Regions from separate parts of the Bradyrhizobium sp. LA6.8 genome, predicted to be linked through region 1. Evidence: riboswitches for the same ligand, from Rfam matches in the RefSeq annotation. Region 1 holds a riboswitch; each other region holds the start of a gene.
The links. A riboswitch is a leader RNA that binds a small molecule or an ion and turns the genes downstream of it on or off. The one in region 1 is predicted to bind cobalamin.
Positions count from the first base shown of each region.

Region 2: linked by a shared signal. The riboswitch ahead of ABIA90_RS15990 (ribonucleoside-diphosphate reductase subunit alpha) and the one ahead of ABIA90_RS01870 (energy-coupling factor ABC transporter permease) in region 1 are both predicted to bind cobalamin.
Region 3: linked by a shared signal. The riboswitch ahead of ABIA90_RS16030 (TonB-dependent receptor plug domain-containing protein) and the one ahead of ABIA90_RS01870 (energy-coupling factor ABC transporter permease) in region 1 are both predicted to bind cobalamin.
Region 4: linked by a shared signal. The riboswitch ahead of ABIA90_RS00610 (TonB-dependent receptor) and the one ahead of ABIA90_RS01870 (energy-coupling factor ABC transporter permease) in region 1 are both predicted to bind cobalamin.

Region 1 covers NZ_JBEPQQ010000001.1:450,878-455,801, forward strand. Annotated here, with positions in the region: gene cobM (precorrin-4 C(11)-methyltransferase) at 1-725, shown strand, start outside; gene ABIA90_RS01860 (cobyrinic acid a,c-diamide synthase CobB) at 725-2,035, shown strand; gene cobA (uroporphyrinogen-III C-methyltransferase) at 2,032-2,763, shown strand; cobalamin riboswitch at 2,809-3,026, shown strand; gene ABIA90_RS01870 (energy-coupling factor ABC transporter permease) at 3,064-3,741, shown strand; gene cobF (precorrin-6A synthase (deacetylating)) at 3,788-4,537, shown strand; gene cobT (nicotinate-nucleotide--dimethylbenzimidazole phosphoribosyltransferase) at 4,548-4,924, shown strand, end outside.
Region 2 covers NZ_JBEPQQ010000003.1:492,345-497,268, reverse strand. Annotated here, with positions in the region: gene ABIA90_RS16005 (L-talarate/galactarate dehydratase) at 1-613, shown strand, start outside; gene ABIA90_RS16000 (RraA family protein) at 626-1,405, shown strand; gene ABIA90_RS15995 (nuclear transport factor 2 family protein) at 1,407-1,856, shown strand; cobalamin riboswitch at 2,244-2,461, shown strand; gene ABIA90_RS15990 (ribonucleoside-diphosphate reductase subunit alpha) at 2,584-4,924, shown strand, end outside.
Region 3 covers NZ_JBEPQQ010000003.1:502,350-507,273, reverse strand. Annotated here, with positions in the region: gene ABIA90_RS16055 (adenylate/guanylate cyclase domain-containing protein) at 1-1,289, shown strand, start outside; gene ABIA90_RS16050 (hypothetical protein) at 1,416-1,592, shown strand; gene ABIA90_RS16045 (hypothetical protein) at 1,745-1,957, shown strand; gene ABIA90_RS16040 (hypothetical protein) at 2,060-2,317, shown strand; gene ABIA90_RS16035 (hypothetical protein) at 2,435-2,656, shown strand; cobalamin riboswitch at 2,732-2,945, shown strand; gene ABIA90_RS16030 (TonB-dependent receptor plug domain-containing protein) at 3,060-4,924, shown strand, end outside.
Region 4 covers NZ_JBEPQQ010000001.1:138,944-143,867, forward strand. Annotated here, with positions in the region: gene ABIA90_RS00610 (TonB-dependent receptor) at 81-2,504, opposite strand; cobalamin riboswitch at 2,630-2,837, opposite strand; gene ABIA90_RS00615 (hypothetical protein) at 3,070-3,435, shown strand; gene ABIA90_RS00620 (FixH family protein) at 3,538-3,930, shown strand; gene ABIA90_RS00625 (efflux RND transporter periplasmic adaptor subunit) at 4,015-4,924, shown strand, end outside.

The DNA.
Region 1 (4,924 bases):
GACGCGACCTCATTGCGGCCTGTCCGGTCTGCCTCTATGCGGGCTCGCTGGTGCCCGAGGGCGTGCTGGCGCATTGCCCGCCCGGCGCGCGGATCGTCAACACCGCGCCGCTGTCGCTTGACGAGATCATCGCGGAGATCGCCGCCGCGCATGCCGCCGGCAAGGATGTTGCCCGCCTGCATTCCGGCGATCTCTCGATCTGGTCGGCGATGGGCGAGCAGCTCCGCCGCCTGCGCGCGCTCGGTATTCCCTACACGGTCACGCCGGGCGTGCCGTCCTTCTCGGCCGCTGCCGCCGCGCTGGAGACCGAGTTGACGCTGCCCGGTCTTGCCCAGTCAGTCGTGCTGACGCGCACGCCGGGCCGCGCCAGCGCAATGCCTGAGGGCGAAAAGCTCGCAGCGTTTGCCGCCACCGGTGCGGTGCTCGCGATCCATCTGTCGATCCATCTGCTCGACAACGTCATCGCCGAGCTGACGCCGCATTACGGCGCGGATTGCCCCGTCGCGATCGTCTGGCGCGCGAGCTGGCCGGACCAGCGCATCGTTCGCGCCACGCTGGCGACGCTCGATGCCGCCGTCGGCACCGAGATGGAGCGCACCGCACTCATTTTGGTTGGCAAGACGCTGGGCGCTGCGGACTTTGACGAGAGCCGTCTCTATGCCGCCGATTACGATCGGCGCTATCGGCCGGTCGGCGCCGATCCGCGCTTTCCGGAGGCATCGTGATGCCGGCAGGGCTCGTCATCTCCGCGCCGGCCTCCGGCGTCGGCAAGACCACGCTGACGCTGGCGCTCGCGCGCGCCTGGCGCAATCGCGGATTGAACGTGCAGTGCTTCAAGAGCGGACCCGACTATATCGATCCCGCCTTCCATGCCGCTGCGACGGGTCGCGCTTCCGTCAACGTCGATAGCTGGGCGATGGATCGCGGGACGATTGCTCATCTCGTCGGTCGCGGCACTGATGCCGATGTCGTGCTCGCGGAGGGCTCGATGGGTCTGTTCGACGGCGTCGCCGCGCGCGGCGTCTCTGGCACCGGCGCCACCGCCGACATTGCGGAGATGCTGGGCTGGCCGGTGCTGCTGGTGATCGATCCCTCCGGACAGGCGCAGACGGCTGCGGCGATCGCCGCAGGCCTTCGCGACTATCGTGCCGGCGTGCGGCTTGCCGGCGTGGTGCTCAATCGCGTCGCCAGCCCGCGGCATGAAGATCTCGTGCGGCGTGCACTGAACGACGCCGGCATCGCCGTGTTCGGCGCGCTGCCGCGCCATGCCGAGATCAGCCTGCCGAAACGGCATCTCGGCCTGGTGCAGGCCGAAGAGCAAGCCGAGATCGGCAAGCTGATCGACGAAGCCGCGCGCTTCGTCGCCGAACACGTCGATCTCGATGCGGTGCTGCGATCGGCAGCAAGCTGGTCGCCGCAACCGGCGGCAAACGGCATCAATGTGACGCCGCCCGGGCAGCACATTGCGTTGGCCCGCGATGCCGCGTTCTCCTTCATCTATCCGCACATGCTGGAGGCCTGGCGCGCGGCCGGCGCCGAGATCTCGACATTCTCGCCGCTTGCCGATGAAGCGCCCGACGCGAGCGCCGACGTCTGCTGGCTGCCCGGCGGCTATCCCGAGCTGCACGCGGGGAAGATCGCGGCCAATGCCCGCTTTCGCAGCGGCTTGCGCGCCTTCGCTGACACACGGCCGGTGCACGGCGAATGCGGAGGCTATATGGTGCTGGGAACCGCTCTGACCGACGCCGACGGCATTCGTCATGAGATGACGGGCCTGCTCGGACTGGAGACGAGCTTTGCCAAGCGCCGCATGCATCTCGGCTATCGTCTCGCTGCGCTCGCCGCGCCGATGCCGGGCCATCAGGTTGGCGCGCGCCTGCGCGGTCATGAGTTCCACTATTCGACGATTGTCGCGCAGCCGGACACGCCGTTGGCGGTCGTGCACGATGCAACAGGCGCGATCATCGCCGAGACCGGCTCGCGCCGCGGTCATGCCACCGGCACGTTCTTCCATCTGATCGCGGAGGATCGGTGAGCGGTTTTGTCACTTTCATCTCGGCCGGCCCCGGCGACCCCGAGCTCCTCACGCTCAAAGGCGCCGCGCGGCTGCGCGATGCCGACGTCGTGCTCTATGACGATCTCGCCTCCGGGGCGATTCTCGATCTGGCCCGGCCCGGCGCCAATCTCGTCGCGGTGGGGAAGCGGGCAGGGCGGCCCTCGACCAAGCAGCACCACGTCAACCGCCTGCTGGTCGACTACGCCGCGGCTGGCGTCCGTGTGGTGCGGCTGAAATCGGGCGATGCCGGTATCTTTGGCCGGCTCGAGGAGGAGCTGGAGGCGCTGCGCGAAGCCGGCATCGGCTACGAGATCATTCCCGGAATCACCTCGGCCTGTGTCGCCGCCGCGCAAGCCGGCATTCCCCTGACCCGGCGCCACACCTCGCGCCGGGTGCAGTTCGTGACCGGGGCCGATGTCACCGGCGAGCTGCCGCAGAATTTGAACTGGGCGGCGCTGGCGGATCCCGAAGCGACCACCGTGGTCTATATGGGCCGGCGCACCTTTCCGGCGCTTGTCGCAAAATTGATCGAGCACGGCCTCGCGCCTGATACCCCGGCGCTGTTCGCCGAATCCCTCGGTCGTCCCGACGAGCGGCTGGTCCGCACCACCATTGCCGAGCTGGCCGAACAGCTTGCGCGGGGCGGCGCAGCCTCGACGGCCGCCGTGATCCTGTTTGGCGCGCTGGCGGGCGATTATCCGTCATGACCGTCCCGGCCGCCCTTCGCCCCTTGACGCCCGGCTGGCGAAAGGGGCACACAGGAGACGCATGGTGCTCGAGGCGGCGCAAACCGCCGGAGCATAATCGGGAATGGGGGTGGGCGGACAATTGCGCCGCCCAAAACCCCAGCCGCCCCCGCGACTGTAAGCGGTGAGGGGCTCCGAACCGCCACTGGGCCGCGAGGCTCGGGAAGGCCGGAGAACCCCAGTGAACCGCGAGCCAGGAGACCGGCCGTGCATGTTTTGTGGCCAAGGCCGTCGGGTGTGACGGCAGGAAGGAACTGAACCATGCATATCGAACCCGGAGTCGTATCGGGCGCCAAGCTCGTGTTGAGTTACGCAACCGGCATCGCCGTCGGCGGCGTTGCGCTGAAGCTCGCGGTCGAGACCGTGCGCGAGCAGGGCATCACGTCGTTCGCGGCGCGGACGCTCGCCACCACGGGCCTCGTGTTCGTCTTCTTCGAGATCCTGCCGCACTTCCCGGTCGGCGTCTCCGAGGTGCACTTCATCCTTGGCTCGACCCTGTTCCTGCTGTTTGGGGCAGCGCCCGCGGCCTTCGGCCTCGCGTTCGGACTGTTGTTCCAGGGCATCTTCTTCGAGCCGCCCGATCTGCCGCAATTCGGCATGAACGTCACCACGCTGCTGGTGCCGCTGTTCGGGATCCAGGCGATCGCCGCGCGGATCATTGCCCGCAACACCGCCTATGTCGATCTCAGGTATCGCCAGGCGCTGGCGCTGTCGACCACGTATCAGGCCGGCGTCATCGCCTGGGTCGCGTTCTGGGCGCTCTATGGCTCGGGCTTCGGTGCGACCAACCTCGTCAACATCGCGACCTTCGCGGCCTCCTACGCGCTCGTCATCGTGATCGAGCCGCTGGCCGACCTCGGTGTGCTGGCGCTGGCGAAGTCGCTGCGCGGCGTCACCGCGCCCGGCCTCGTTACCCCGCGTTTGCATAACGCGGCTTGAGAGACAAGCGAACGGGCGGCCGTGATGGCCGCCCTTCGCACTCACGATGCTGACACTCTCCCTGATAGGCATCGGTTGCGGCGATCCCGAGCAGCTCACGCGCGCCGCCGTTCAAGCCATCAACGCGGCCGATCTCATCCTGATCCCGCGCAAGGGGGCGGCGAAGTCCGATCTCGCCGATCTCAGGCGGACGATCTGCGCGGATGTACTCACCAATCAAACGACGCGCATTGCCGAGTTCGACCTTCCCGTGCGCGATGCCGGTGAAGCGGACTATCACAAGGGCGTGGACGATTGGCACGACGCCGTGGCCGCGGCCTGGTCGCGGACGATCGCCAGCCATCTCGAAGGTGAAGGCAAGGTCGCGCTGCTGATCTGGGGCGATCCTTCGCTGTACGATTCCTCGCTGCGCATTGCGCGGCGGCTCGATCCCTTGCCTGATATCGACGTCGTGCCCGGCATCACTTCGATCCAGGCGCTGTGCGCGGCGCATGAGCTGCCGCTCAACGACATCGGCGAGCCCTTCCTCGTCACGACGGGGCGCCGCTTGCGCGAGGGCGGCTGGCCGCAGGGCGTCGACACCGTGGTGGTGATGCTTGACGGCGCCACCGCCTTCCAGTCGCTCGATCCGGCCGGGCTGCACATCTGGTGGGGCGCCTATCTCGGCATGCCCGATCAGATCGTCATGTCGGGCGTTCTGGCCGAAATCGGCCCGCGCATCGTCGCCGCACGACAGGATGCGCGCGAGCGGCAAGGCTGGATCATGGACAGCTACATTCTCAAGCGCAGGCCGTAAGCGAGGCAGCATGCTCCCCGATTGGGTCACCCGGAAATGCCCCGATGTCTCCGCTGTCCACCGCGAGGCGGCGCTCGCGCGTCAGGCGCAACTCACAAAACCGGCCGGCGCGCTCGGCCGGCTGGAGCAGCTTGCGGTCGAGCTTGCGGGCCTGCAGGCGACCGAGCAGCCGCGCGCCGCGCGAGTGCCGATCATCGTCTTCGCCGGCGATCACGGCATCGTCGCGCAGGGCGTGTCGGCCTATCCGCAAGGAGTGACCATCGCGATGATGGCGAATTTTGCCTCGGGCGGTGCCGCGATCTCGGTGCTGGCGCGTGAGCTTGGCTCAAACCTTGAGGTCGTCGACGCCGGTACGCTGGCACAGGAGGCGATGGCAGGAATCGTCAC
Region 2 (4,924 bases), on a different contig from region 1:
CAAGCTGAAGGTCGGCCAGCCCGACCCGATGGTTGACCTCAAACGCATCGAGGCGGTTCGCAACCATATCGGCGACGTTCCGCTGGCGATCGACGCCAACCAGCAATGGGACCGCACCACGGCGCTGCGCTTCGGCCGCATCGCCGAGCAATTCAACCTGACCTGGATCGAGGAGCCGCTCGACGCATACGACTACGAAGGTCATGCGGCGCTGGCAGCCGAGCTTGCGACCCCGATTGCGACCGGCGAGATGTTGACCAGCATCGACGAGCATTACGAGCTGATCCGCAACAATTCGGTCGATTTCATCCAGCCGGATGCGCCGCGCGTCGGCGGCATCACGCCGTTCCTCAAGATCCTCGCGCTCGCCGACCACAAGAAGCTCCAGCTCGCGCCGCACTATTGCATGGAGATCCATCTGCACCTGACCGCGGCCTATGCCAGGGAGCCCTGGGTCGAGCATTTCGAGTGGTCGGAGGCGATGTTCAACGAAAAGCTCGAGGTCGTGAACGGCCGCATGATCGTGCCGAACCGGCCGGGCCTCGGCTTCAGCCTGTCGGAGCAGGCGCGCGCCTGGGCCCGTGACGTCCACGAAGTCGGAAAGCGCCGCTGAGGGAGGATGGCCATGTACGAACCAAAGACGAAGCTTAGTCCCCTGGATCCGTCTGTCATCCGCCGGCTGAAGGATGTCTCCTCGGGTTCGCTGACCACCGAGCTGTTCAAGAAGGGCCTGCGCCAGTGCTTTCTGGTCGGGCTGGTGCCGATGAACAAGGACGCGGTCCGCTTCGCCGGTGAAGCTTTCACCATGCGGATGATCCCGGCGCGAGAGGATCTCGATACTATAGAGACGCTCACGCCGTATCCGAACGCGGACAATTTGCAGTGGGAAGCGGTCGAGAGCATCCCGCCCGGCCATGTCCTGGTGATCGACAGCCGTAACGATCCGCGCGCGGCCTCCGCGGGCGCTATGCTGCCGACGCGGATGAAGGTGCGGGGCGCCGCGGCCATTGTCACTGATGGCGCGTTTCGTGACGGCCAGGAGCTGGCGCGGCTCGATTTCCCCGCCTATGCCCGGCAGGTCACGGCATCGACGCGGTTGTCGTATCATCGCGTCGCGGATCTGAATATTCCGATCGCCTGCGCCGACGTGGCGGTCTACCCGGGCGACATCATCGTCGGTGACGGTGACGGTATCACGGTCGTGCCACGGCATTTGGCCGCCGAAATGGCCGACCTCTGCGAGAGGCGGGACCAGCTCGAGAAGTACCTGTCGTATCGTATCAGTGCCGGCGAGCCGCTCTACGGCGTCTATCCGCCCACACTCGCCGTGCGCGCCGACTTTGAGGCCTGGAAAAAGGCCGGTGCGGATCCGGCGCGGGCCACGACGATCCGGGCGGGAGCCTGACATGAGCAAGACATCGCCCGCCGCCATGGAGGCGACGATCCGTCGCTATTTCGACGCCTGCAACGCCGCCGACTACGATGCCTTGATGGCCTGCTTCACGGCGGACGCGGTTCACTACTTCCCGCCCGGCTTGCCGGACATTCCATGGCGTGGCGCCGATACCATCGCGCGCAAATGGATCTGGTGCGTCGAGAATCTCGGGTCGCAATGGACGATCGAAAAGATTCTTTGCTCGTCGGCGTCGCCGGAAGCCGTGATCGAATGGACGCACTGGAAGCGCAAGCAGGGCACGGCGCTTCGCGGCGACGAATGGTACGCGTTCGAAGGGGCGAGCGGACGCATCAAGGAGATCAGGGCTTATTATGCGGCGCCCGCCGATCCCTCGGCCCGGATCTGCGAGCTCGTCGATTTCGACTATCGCGATCGCGGCTATCACCTTTCGTCCGAATAGCGTCGGGCGGCCACGCCGTTCCTTAGCGGCGAGGGCGCCTTCACCGCCGTCATGGTGACGCGCATCGGGCTGACCAGCGCGGTCTGGCTCGCCGGCCAGCGATGCGCCCCGTGTAGCGAAACGAGGACCTTTGCGGCGAAGCACCTCGGTGCGATCAGGGCGAAAATTGCGGAGCTGCGTGTGCTGGAAGCGACAGTGGCGTCGCTGGTGAACAGCTGCGAGGCGACATGCAGCGGCAGCGTCGCGCCGGGCTGTGTGATCCTGCAATCGGGCCGTGGGTCACGCAGCGCGCCAGGCTGAAGAGCGATCCAAGTGCGAATTCCCGCATTCCACAGGGAACAGGGCTCATGACCCGCAACGAATCGTTGACACCCGGCTGCATATGTCACCACATGTGGGCGTCACGGTTCCGCTGGATCGCAAGATTTAGTGGCTAAGAGGGAAGCCGGTGAACCGCGCGAGAGCGTGGAATTCCGGCGCTGCCCCCGCAACTGTCAGCAGCGAGCTGCTTCCGAACAATCGTCACTGGTGCCTTTCGCACCGGGAAGACGGGAAGTGGGCGACGACCTGCGAGCCAGGAGACCTGCCGCGACAATCTGAACGTCCACGGGCGGGGTGTCCGGCGGTCGCTTGCATGCACCGCCCGGCAACTCCGCTGCCGGCGTTTCTGCAGCGTCCTTCCTTACAGCCCCGCTTAAACACAACGCGCGCATCACGGGGCCCTTTGATGTCACTGAATCTGCACGACGCGGACACCGCTTCCGCACCTATCGTTCATTTGCGTCCACAATCGCTTGCGCCTGCTTCGAGCGAGCCGGCCATGCAGATCATCCGCCGCAATGGAAAAGTCTCGCCGTTCGATTCCGCCAAGATCGCGGTCGCCATGACCAAGGCTTTCCTTGCGGTCGAAGGCACCAGCGCGGTCGCCTCACGCCGCGTCCATGAGAGCGTGGAGCAGCTGACGGCCGAAGTCGTCGCTGCGCTGATGCGGCGGGCAGGCGAGGGACGCACCTTCCATATCGAGGACGTGCAGGACCAGGTCGAACTCGCCTTGATGCGGAGCGAGCACCACAAGGTCGCACGCGCCTATGTGCTGTACCGCGAGGAGCGGTCGCGGCAGCGCGCCGAGGAGGCGGCCGCGGAAGCGACGCCCGCTGTCGCGCCGGCACTTCATGTCACGCTCGCCGACGGTTCGCGCGTTGGTCTCGACACCAAGCGGCTCGCGCTGATTATCGGCGAAGCCTGCGCCGGTCTCGACGGCGTCTCCGCAGCACCCGTGCTCACCGAGACCACCCGCAATCTCTACGACGGCATCAGCCAGGACGAACTGGCGCTGGCCTCGATCATGGCCGCGCGCACGCTGGTCGAGCAGGAGCCGAATTACGCCTATGTCAGCGCGCGCCTGCTGCTCGACAAGCTGCGCGGCGAGGTGCTGTCCTATGTCCATGCCGTGCCGACCTTCGCCTCGCAGGCCGATATGGCTGTGCGCTATGCCGAATATTTCCCGGCCTATGTGAAGACCGGCATCGCTGCCGAACTGCTCGATCCTGAACTGGCCCGCTTCGACCTCGGCCGGATCGCGGCTGCACTCAAGCCCGAGCGCGACCTGAACTTCCAGTTCCTCGGCCTCCAGACGCTGTACGACCGCTACTTCCTGCACGTCCGCGGCAAGCGGATCGAACTGCCGCAAGCCTTCTTCATGCGCGTCGCGATGGGTCTTGCGGTTCGCGAGATCGACCGAGAGGCCAAGGCGATCGAGTTCTACGATCTGCTGTCATCGTTCGACTTCATGGCCTCGACGCCGACGCTGTTCAATTCGGGTACGCTGCGTCCGCAATTGTCGTCCTGTTTTCTCACGACAGTCTCGGACGACCTCGACGGCATCTTCAAGTCGATCAAGGACAACGCGCTGCTGGCAAAATATTCCGGCGGCCTCGGCAACGACTGGACGCCGGTCCGTGGTCTCGGCGCCCACATCAAGGGCACCAACGGCGAGAGCCAGGGCATTATTCCGTTCCTGAAGGTTGCCAACGACACCGCGATTGCCGTCAACCAGGGCGGCAAGCGCAAGGGCGCGGTCTGCGCCTATCTGGAAACCTGGCACGTCGACATCGAGGAGTTCCTCGACCTGCGCAAGAACACCGGCGACGACCGCCGCCGTACCCACGACATGAACACCGCCAATTGGGTGCCGGACCTGTTCATGCAGCGGGTCGAGGGCGATGGCGAGTGGACGCTGTTCTCGCCGGACGAGACGCCCGATTTGCACGATCTCTACGGCGAGGCGTTCAAGACCGCCTACGAGGCCTATGAGGCCAAGGCGAAAGCCGGCGGCATGCGCGTCTTCAAGACCGTGCGCGCGAGCGACCTCTGGCGTCGCATGTTGACCATGCTGTTCGAGACCGGTCATCCCTGGATCACCTTCAAGGACCCCTGCAATCTGCGTTCACCGCAACGCCACGTGGGCGTGATCCATTCCTCGAACCTCTGCACCGAGATCACGCTGAACACCTCGGGCGACGAGGTCGCGGTCTGCAATCTCGGCTCCGTCAACATGCTCAACCATGTCGGTCCCAATGGACTCGACCAAGCCAAGCTGAAGCGGACGGTGACCACCGCCGTCCGGATGCTCGACAACGTCATCGACATCAATTTCTACACGATCCCCGAAGCGCGCCGCTCCAACATGCGTCATCGTCCCGTCGGGCTCGGCCTGATGGGCTTTCAGGAAGCGCTTCAGGTCCAGCGCATTCCAACTGCGTCCGACACTGCCGTGATGTTTGCCGACACCAGCATGGAAGCAATCTCGTTCCACGCGATCGAAGCGTCGTCCGATCTCGCCGCGGAGCGCGGACGCTATCCGAGCTTCGAGGGCTCGCTGTGGTCGAAGGGCGTCTTGCCGCTCGACTCCATCCAGCTTCTCGCCGACGCGCGCGGTGGTCTCGACGTCGATCGCTCCGCAACACTCGACTGGGATCGCCTCCGCAAGAAGGTCACGTCCAGCGGCATGCGCAACTCGAACGTCATGGCGATCGCGCCAACGGCGACGATCTCCAACATCTGCGGCG
Region 3 (4,924 bases), on a different contig from region 1:
CAAAACTCCTCAAGCAGGTCGAAGGCAAGCAGATGACGGAGGCGCGCGGGACCCTGGAGCATCTCGACACCATACGCGACCAGTTCAACCAGAAGATCGACGCGATCCGCGCCGACATGCTGAAGCAGGTCTTCGCCAGTACGGCGACAGTGATCGGTCGCCAGCGCCAGGCGATGATCATTTCGGGCATCGTCACCATCCTCGCGGCGGTGGTCGGATTTGCTTTCGCGCTCCTCGTCTCCAGTGGCATCACGCGACCGGTGCGGCTGTTGCTCGCCGGCACCCGCGAGGTCGAGGCGGGCCGCTTCGACAAGACCATCACGGTCTCGACCCAGGACGAGATCGGCGAACTCGCCGCCGCCTTCAATCGCATGATCGAGCAGCTGCGGCACAACGAGCGGATCCGTGAGACCTTTGGCCGCTATATCGATCCCAAGGTGGCGCAGGGGCTGATCGACCGCCCGGAGGTCGCCATCGACGGCCAGCGCCGGGTGATGACCATCATGTTCTCCGACATGAGCGGCTTCACCTCGATGAGCGAGGGCATGACCCCGCGCGGCCTCGTCAAGGTCATGAACCACTATTTCACGGTGATGTCCGCGCCGATCCGGAGCCATCGCGGCGTCATCGACAAATATATCGGCGATGCCATCATGGCCTATTGGGGCCCTCCTTTCATTGAGGAGGACGAGCCGGCGCTGTTCGCCTGCTACGCCGCCATCGACATGGCCGATGAGGTGCCGGCGTTGCAGAAGCAATTGCCTGACCTGCTCGGCATCCGCGCCATGCCAGGCCCTTGCGATCTGCGCATCGGGATTGCCACCGGCGAGGTCCTGACCGGCAGCATCGGCTCCGAGCTGATGATGAGCTTCACCGTGATGGGCGATGCCGTGAACCTCGCTTCGCGGCTCGAACTGGTCAACAAGATCTACGGCACGCGGATCCTGATCGCGCAGGCGACGGCGGACGCGATCGGCTCGAACCTCGAGCTGCGCGAGATCGATCGTCTGGCGGTGGCCGGCCAAAGCGCATCGCAGGCCATTTTCGAGGTGATGAGCAAGGCGCACGGGCTCAGCGTCCCGCAGGAGAGCCTGCGCGCGCGCTACGCCGAAGGCCTCGCCGCCTACCGCGCGCAGCGCTTCGACGAGGCTCGCGCCGCGTTCAATGCAGCGCTCGAAGCCGTGCCCGGCGACGGTCCCTCGCGCACGCTGCTCGGCCGCATCGCGCAGTTCGAGGCCAATCCGCCGGACGCAGCTTGGGATGGCGCCTGGCGGCTGGAGCAGAAATAGCCGTCCTTGCCGGGCCGGCACCGCCCTTGCTGGAAAAAACGTTTCTACTCGATAACGATGTTCGCCGTGACCTATTTCTCAGGCTTAGGTTTGACGTCCCTTGTGGCGTTTGATGGGGACACGCCGATGACAGAACTTCATGACAGGCTGGAACGGTTCGAGACGCTCACCGCCGAATGCGAGCTGATTGCCAAGCTCGCCACCGACAGCACCAAGCGCGAGTTCTATCTGAGACTCTCGGAGCAGTATCGTCAGCTGGCGGTGGATATGCGGAAGGCGATCGCGACCAAGGCCGCGGCCTGACGCCGCCTGCAATCCGTTCTTAATGTTTGGCGCGCATCCTTTGAGGATGCGAGCGTCGCGATCATGATTGCTCGCATTGGGAATGCCGAGGTCCGTTGCGGTGCAGCGCATCTCGCTGACGTCGCTTTGCCGCTCCTCACCAGGGCAATCCCATGCGCCTTCTCGCAGTCCTCATCTTCGCGCTCATGACGGCCGCCTGCAACCAGGAGCAGGACATCACCGGCTCGACCCCGGTCTGTGCGATGCGGAACTACAGCTCCTACAATCCCCGCGACATGAACCAGTGCGTTGCCGCCTGCAAGGCGTGCGACCACGGCAACACCGTCACCTGCACCACGTCATGCACCCTCAAGGGTGCCCACTGAGCGGCGGCGCTGGCTGGAGCTAGCGCTGAGGGTGCTCGGGCACCGGAACGATTCACATGGGTTAGTCATTGAAGCGGCAGGCAGGACGCGGAGTCCTATGGAATGGGTATGCTCGATCCCGGTCGGTTCCTGGTGTCGTGCTCGCATTGCGATGCATGGCCGATGGCGGCCAACGTCAAACGTTCGAGCTGGTCGGCGTCGCCGCACGAGGTCCGCTTCGTATGCCCGCGCTGTCGCCGCGAGGAGACCGCCATCATCTCGGCCTCCGGTGAGCTGACCCCGATCCGGCGCATCGACGCTCCGCTGCGCGACGTCACCGCGGCCTGGGCTCAGGCCCAGCGGCCAAGAGGGCGGGCGTAGCCCGCCCGTCACAGGACCAAGAGGGGGGCGTAGTCAACGCCTTGCGCGGTCCGTTTTTGGAACCCGGCCTACGCCGACGCGTTTCCGCTCCGACATCAACGCATCGAGGCCCTGCGAATGATCAACGAGCATTTCGACACCCGCACCCGGATCAACATGAAGCTGGCGCTGGATCGGGTCTGCCGCAATCGCCCGGTCGGAGAGGACCATTGCTTTCGCAGGTCCGTTGCCGAGAACATCATCCGCTGCGCGCTCACAGGCCGCACCGGCATCGGCCAGCTCGTCGATGCCGGCGAGCGGGCGATGATCAGGACGCGTTCGGAGCGGGAGCCGGCCTGATTGCGCCGGCTCAATCTCCGGTGCGGCGCTCTGACCGTGATGCAACCGGCCGATTGACTCTTCGCTTGCCCGCCCCGTAGATTGGCCGGTGACGGTTCTCCTCACGGAGATCAAAAGGGAACGTGGTGCGAGGTTTTCCCGATACCGGGATATTCTCAACGCCACGGCTGCCCCCGCAACTGTAAGCGGTGAATCTTTCGTCATATGCCACTGGGAATCTCGGTCCTGGGAAGGCGACGTAAGGTAACGACCCGCGAGCCAGGAGACCTGCCGTCAGCCGTGGTCACACGCGAAGATGTCGGTCGGGGAGTACAGACATTAGCTTCACCGGAGCAATCGAACGCTCCGCCGTGAAACCTCGTTCGCTGTGACGTGCCACTGACGTCATACCGAGGTTACAAGAGTGTCCCGTATTGTCTTTGCCGCCAGGCGCTTCCGCGCCGGCGTTGTCGCGTTCGTTTCCCTGTATTCGCTCGATCTGACCATGGCCCAGGCCCAGCAGTCGGCATCGCCCGATCTGCTGCCGCCGGTCGAGGTCGCGCCGACCGAGCGTCCGGCCAAGCCGCGAGCCGCGCGGCCTGCGCCCGACCAGCCCGAGCAGCGGCGCGTCGCTCGGCTGCCGAAGCCCGGGCCGGTGCCGGCGTCGCCCCCGGTTGCCGGGGTATCCGCGGCCAACCTGTTTCCGACGGTCGTCGTCAGTCCGACGGGCGTTGTCACTCCGACCAATCTGGTTGCGAGCTCGGTGACGGTTCTGACCGCCAGAGACATCGAGCGCGATCAGCGCCGGACCGCATCCGATGCGCTGAGCGCGGTTCCTGGCCTGAACCTCGTGCAGACCGGCGGTCCGGGCGGACAGACGTCGATCTTCATGCGCGGAACGAATTCCAACCACACCAAGGTCCTGATCGACGGCATCGATGTCAGCGATCCCAGCAACCCGAACCGTTCGTTTGATTTCGGCCAGTTGCTCACCTCCGACATTCAGCAGATCGAAGTCCTGCGCGGTCCGCAGGGCGGTCTCTACGGCGCAGACGCGCTGGGTGGCGTGATCTCCATCGTGACGAAGAAGGGCGACGGTCCCGCCCGCGCCACCGGCTCGGTCGAGGGAGGCTCGTTCGGAGCGTTCAATCAAACTGCAGGTCTGAGCGGTTCACAGGACCACTTCAACTATGCCTTCAACGTCGCGCATTTCCACGCGAACGACGTGCCTGTGACGCCGGTCGAATTGCTCCCGCCGGGGCAGAAGGCGATCGGCAACTATTACGACAACATGACCTATTCGACGAAGCTTGGCGCCGAATTGAGCGAAAACATGACGCTCAACGGCGTCGCGCGGTACACCGACGCCACCCTGCGCTTTACCGGAGACACCTTCGATCCCGTCACATCCGCGAGCTTTCCCGCGGCCGCGCAAAGCACGCAGACGGTGCACCAGCTCTTCACGCGCGGGGAGGCGGTCTGGTCCGCTCTCGACGACCGGATGAAAAGCTATTTCGGCGTCAACTACACCAATCACTGGAACTACAACATCTCGCCCGGCAACGCGATGGCCACGATCACGACCGGCGACCGCGTCAAGTATGATTGGCACACCACGACCCAGCTCGCGCCCAACAACAATGTCATCATTGGTGCGGAGCATGAGACCGAAACACTGCAAACGGCGACGGTCTCGGCGCAAAACGTCAACAAGGCCGGATATATGGAGCTGCAGTCCCAGTTCCGGGATCGCGTCTTCTTCACGGCCAACGTCCGGCAGGACGATAACGAGCGGTTTGGGGAACATCCGACCTTTCGTCTGGCGTCTGCCGTGATCGTGCCGGTCACGGATATGAAGTTCAAGGGAAGCTACGGCACGGGGTTCAAGGCGCCAACGCTCAACCAGCTTTACGTCAGCTTTCCCGCGTTCTTCTTCTTTGCAAATCCCAACCTCAGGCCCGAGGAAAGCGTCGGATACGACGCCGGCTTCGAGCAACCCTTGTTTGGCGATCGCGTTCGCTTCGGGTCGACCTACTTCCGCAACAACATCACGGACCTGATCCAGAGCACGTTCGATCCCGTGACATTCACGAGCACCAACACCAATATCGGCAAGGCGATCACGGAGGGCACGGAGAGCTTCGTCGCGGCTGCGATCACGGACCGGCTTCGCGTTCGTGCCGACTACACTTTTACCCGCGCGGTGGATGCGACGGCCGGACTGGAGCTGCTGAGGCGTCCGAAGGAGAAGTGGAGCGCAAATGTCATCTGGAATCCGATCGACCCGCT
Region 4 (4,924 bases), 310 kb from region 1:
TCAACGGCGCAATCGATTTGCGATTGCGTCCTACTGTCGCGTGACAACTCCCGCCACGGCGCGTGCGAGGGGATCCGCGACTACCACTTGAACGAAGCCGCGATCTCGTAGCTGCGCGGCGCGCCGAGGATGATCTGGTCGGTGTAACCCGGATCGCCCCAGGCTGCGTAGAGCTTGTTGGTCAGGTTCCTCACGCGAAAGCTGATCCGGGTCTGGTCGACGCCCGGGAAATAGGCTTTTGGAATATCGACGAACGCGAACGCGTCGAAGATCGTGTAGGCGTCCATCGTGACCAGATTGTCCTGGAAGTTGAAGCGGTCGCCGACGTGACGGACGAGGCCGCCGATCTCCACCGGCAGTTTCGTGTCAAAGCGGTAGGACGCCCCCGCATTGGCGATGAAGTTCGGAACGTTCGGCGGCGTCTTGCCCGAATAGGACTGGAAGTCGCCATTGCCGTCGACATAGGTGAAGTCGATGAAGCGCGACTGCACGAAGGCGACGTTGCCCCATAGTTTCAGGCCCGCGACCGGATTGACCGCGGCGGCAATCTCGACGCCCTTGGAGGCCATCTTGCCGGCGACGTTGAAGAGGATGCCGCTTTCGGGGACGTAGACGTTCTTGCGCTCGATGTCGAAGGCCGAGAACGTGGCCTCCGCGCGCTTGTCGGCCGACAGCAGCTTCACGCCGGTCTCGTAGGTCCGCGACGTCGTGAGCAGCAGCGGCGTCGTGGGCCTGAGGATGAAGATGTTCGCCACCGTCGGGTCGGCTGCCGTCGCATACTGGCTGTAAAGCATCACGCCGGGCGCGATGTCCCAGGTGTAGCCGATGCGTCCGGTGACCGGATTGAACGTCTTCGAGAAAGGATAGTTGGCTTTCAGGAGGCCATTCTCGTCGAAGCGGGTCCGCGACAGCTCGATATTCTCAAAACGGATGCCGCCGATCAGCGCGAAGGTCGAGGTCAGCTTGAGCCGGTCCTCGAACGACAGCGAGGCGGTGTCGAGATGGGTGTAGATCTTCTCGTCGCTGCGCGGGCCGTAGAGGCCGCGGTCCGGATTGAGGAGATTGACGTAGTCATTGAAGAACAGCGTGTCCTGCGAGACGTTGAACTGGTTGCTGCTCGCCGCCACGGTGGCGACGAAGCGATTGTCCATTCCGGCGACGTTGGAATTGACGGTGAGGTCGGTGATGTTGCCGTAGAGCCGCTGCGCGTGATCGAGCGCCAGGCGCTCGCGGTAGATGCTCTGCGCGCCTGCGAAATTGCCTACGGTCTGGTCGAACGAGGAGATCTCGTTGTTGAACCAGTGCCGGTGGGCGTCATAGCCATAGACCTGGCTTTTCAGCGAGATGTTGTTGGTGATGTCCCATTGAAAGCCGCTGCGCAGCCAGAGCTCGTTGGCGCCGCTGTGATTGTCGAGCACGTTGTAGTTCGTGGTCAGCGTGCGCGCGTCGATGGTGACCGGGACCGGCGTGCCGCCGCCGAGGTAATAGTTGCTCCAGAGGCCGGAGACGACGCCGTACGTCGGCACGATGCCCGGCGCGTTCGCCGGCACCAGCGGCGTTCCCCAGTAGAAGCGGTCGTTGTCCTGCCTGTATTCGGTCGCGCCCCAGATCCTCAGGTTCTCGTTGACGCGATAGTTCAGCTGGCCCGAGACGTTGCTGAGCTTGGAATAGGTGTCGTCGATAAAGCCCTTGTTGTTGAAATGGCTGATGTCGAAGCGGTAGTCGAGGCCGTTGATCAGCGTGCTGCCGCCCGATCCGTAACCGGCGCGATAGCCGTTGAAGGAATCGTAGGAGGTGAAGGCGTCGTTGACGATTGGTCCGGTGTGCGGCGCCTTGTTCACGTAGTTGATGGCGCCGCCGGTCGCACCGAGGCCCGCCACCAGCGAGTCCGGTCCCTTGATGATCTCGACCTGCTGGAGGCCAGCCACGTCCATGGGACGGCCGGTCATGGTCGACGGCCCGATCGGGATGCCGTTGTAGAGCGTGGAGATCTGGTCGCCGGAAAAGCCACGCATCGAGAAGATGGCGGGCGCGCCTGGCGCATCGCCGCCGGTGACGCCGACTGCAGCCTTGGCGACGTCGGTCGTGGTCCGGATGCCCAGGTCCTGCATCGTCCGCTGACTGATGACCTCGACGGTCGCCGGCATCTCGCGCGCCGTGATGCCGAGCCGGGAGACGACGTCGGTGACGGCTGCCGTGTTGAGCGGCGTCTGCACCGGGCCGCTCGGAGCTTGCGTGGCCGGAACGGCGACAGCAGGGGCGCCACGATTGCGTCCCGCGGCGCGCCGGGCCGCGCGCTGCTTCTGAGTGCCGGGGCTGACGGCAGGAGCCTGTCGCGGCGCAGGCGGCGACACGATCACCGGGCCGACCTCCCGGGAGCGGTTGTCCTGCGCCGCGCTTTGCGCGAGCGCCGCGGACGACAAGGATACCGACGAGAGCAGAGTAATCAGGAAAGCACGCGATAACGCTGGCCTTGCGCCAGCACGGAAATGAAGATTTTGCACAACAACGCTCTGCGGCGACGCAAACAAACCGTCACCGCGGTTGCCTTAGTCATCCACCTTCGCCCCAGGCGGCGGATGCACCGGCTACTTGTCCGACATCAGGGCACCCCGCCCAATGCGTTCGCGCGTGACCATGGCTGGCAGCAGGTTTCCTGGCTCGCGGGTCATCGCCTTCGACCACCTTCCCAGAGGCCCAAGCGGGGCTCCAGTGGTTCGTTTGGTCGTCGGCTATCCGCCTACAGTTGCGGGGGCAGCCGCGGAATTGCCCACTGAGGTGGACGCACCGCATTCCCTTGAAGAGTCCTTGCGGACACTACCGATCACGAAACTGGCATCAGGGGATGAGCGCGTCAACATCCGCGCGGGCTGCTGGACGGGCCGGTCGGTCGATGGTGGCCTTGTGTTGCTGTTTTGCACGATAGTCCGAGGGGGCTGCGTCGAAACGTCCAACCCGGCCTCCGTGCGAGCCTGGGTAACGAACGCTTGACCACGATCAATGACTGCCTTTGGTGTCCGAATATGCTACTGAGGCCGAGTTCCGGCCCGACAAGGCAAGTCGATATTGATGCAGTTCGTCCGTACCATCCTGGCAGTCGCCATCGCCATATCCCTGGCGATGCTGCCGGTTGGCGCGTCCGCGGCGAACCTCGCAATGTCGTCGGATGGCATGCAGACGGCCATGCACATGAGCGGCGACGCCGACATGTCGATGGACGATTGTTGTCCCGACATGAAGGGCACGGGCTCCCATAGCGGCGGCTACAAGTGCGGGATGGGCTTCTGCTGCGTCGGTGGGATCATCGCGCTCGGTGATGTCAGGCCCGTGGCGTTCGAACGTCTCGCCGTCATGGCCAGCACGATGGCTATCCCCCCGGATCAGGTCGTTTCCTTCCGCGGCGCCAGTCCTCCTTTCCGACCTCCTCGAATCTGATCTCGCAAAGCCCGAGACGCGAGCGGCAGGCCTGCTCGCGACGACGACTGACGTGCGCGCTTCGCGCGCCACGGCGAAAGATCAATTCATGAGGACAGGACAATGCTTTCCAAGATCAGCACCGCGGCTCTCGCCGCCACCCTTTCGCTTGCCGCTTCCGCCGCGATGGCGGGCGCGGGCGACTACGCCTTCGAGCCCGTCACTCCGCAGATGAAGAAGGGCGAAGACGTCACGCTCGCCGTTCGCTTGACGAACAAGCAGACCGGCAAGCCGATACCGGACGCGGTCATCTTCAAGACCCGCCTCGACATGGCTCCGGACGGGATGGCCGAGATGGAGTCGGCGGTCGCGCCGCTGCCGTCCAGGGAGCCGGGTGTGTACGCCTTCAAGACGGACCTGCCGATGGCCGGCCGCTACCAGATGACGCTGTCCGTGAAGGTGCAGGGCGAACCGGAGACCGTCACCGGCAAGGTGATCGTCACGGCGGTCAAGTGAGCGTTCGGGCGCTGCCCGGCAGCGCCCGACATTCCCCCTTTTCCTTCACACGGACGCGCGCTCCCGGGTGCGCGGATACACGACATGAAAACGCTGCGTCTCCTGACGGCACTTGCGCTGGGCGGCGGCCTGGTCCTGGCCGGCTACTACTGGCATTCGAACGGTGCGGGCTGGCTCGCTGAGGCCGACATATCATCGGCTGCGGCCGCCGCGGAGCGAACTCCGCTCTACTACCGCGATCCAAGCGGCGCGTCGCTCTGGTCTGCGGGTCCGAAGAAGGACGACCGCGGGCGGGACTATCTGCCGGTCTACGACAACGATGGAGCGGCCGTCGCGCCGGCGCTGCCGAAGGCGCAAGCGGCTTCGCCGCGAAAGATCCTCTACTACCGCAATCCCATGGGGCTGCCCGATACGTCGACCGTTCCGAAGAAGGATCCGATGGGGATGGACTATGTCGCCGTTTACGAAGGCGACGACACCGACGACGGCACGGTGAAGCTGTCGCCCGGCAAGATCCAGCGCGCGGGCGTGAAGTCCGAGCCCGTCGCGCGGCGCTCGATCCGGGTCTCGGTGAAGGCGCCCGGCACGATCCAGCTCGATGAACGCCGCGTGTCGGTGATCGCGATGCGCGCCGAAAGCTTCGTGCAGAAGGTCGCCGATGTGACGACCGGCACGCGCGTGAAGGCCGGCCAGCCGCTGATGGAAATCTACAGTTCGGCGGTGGTGTCCGCGGCGGCGGAATATCTCGCGACGATCACCTCCAAGACGGTCGGCGGTGTCGAGATGTACGGCCGCGGCTCGCGACAGCGGCTGGTCAATCTCGACGTTCCCGAGTCCGTCATTGCGGAGATGGACAAGACGCACACCGCGCCCGTCGCCATACGCTGGTCTGCACCGCGCGACGGGGTCGTGCTCGAACGCAACGCGATCGAAGGTATGCGGGCCAATCCCGGCGACGTTCTGTTCCGGATCGCGGACACCTCGATGGTCTGGG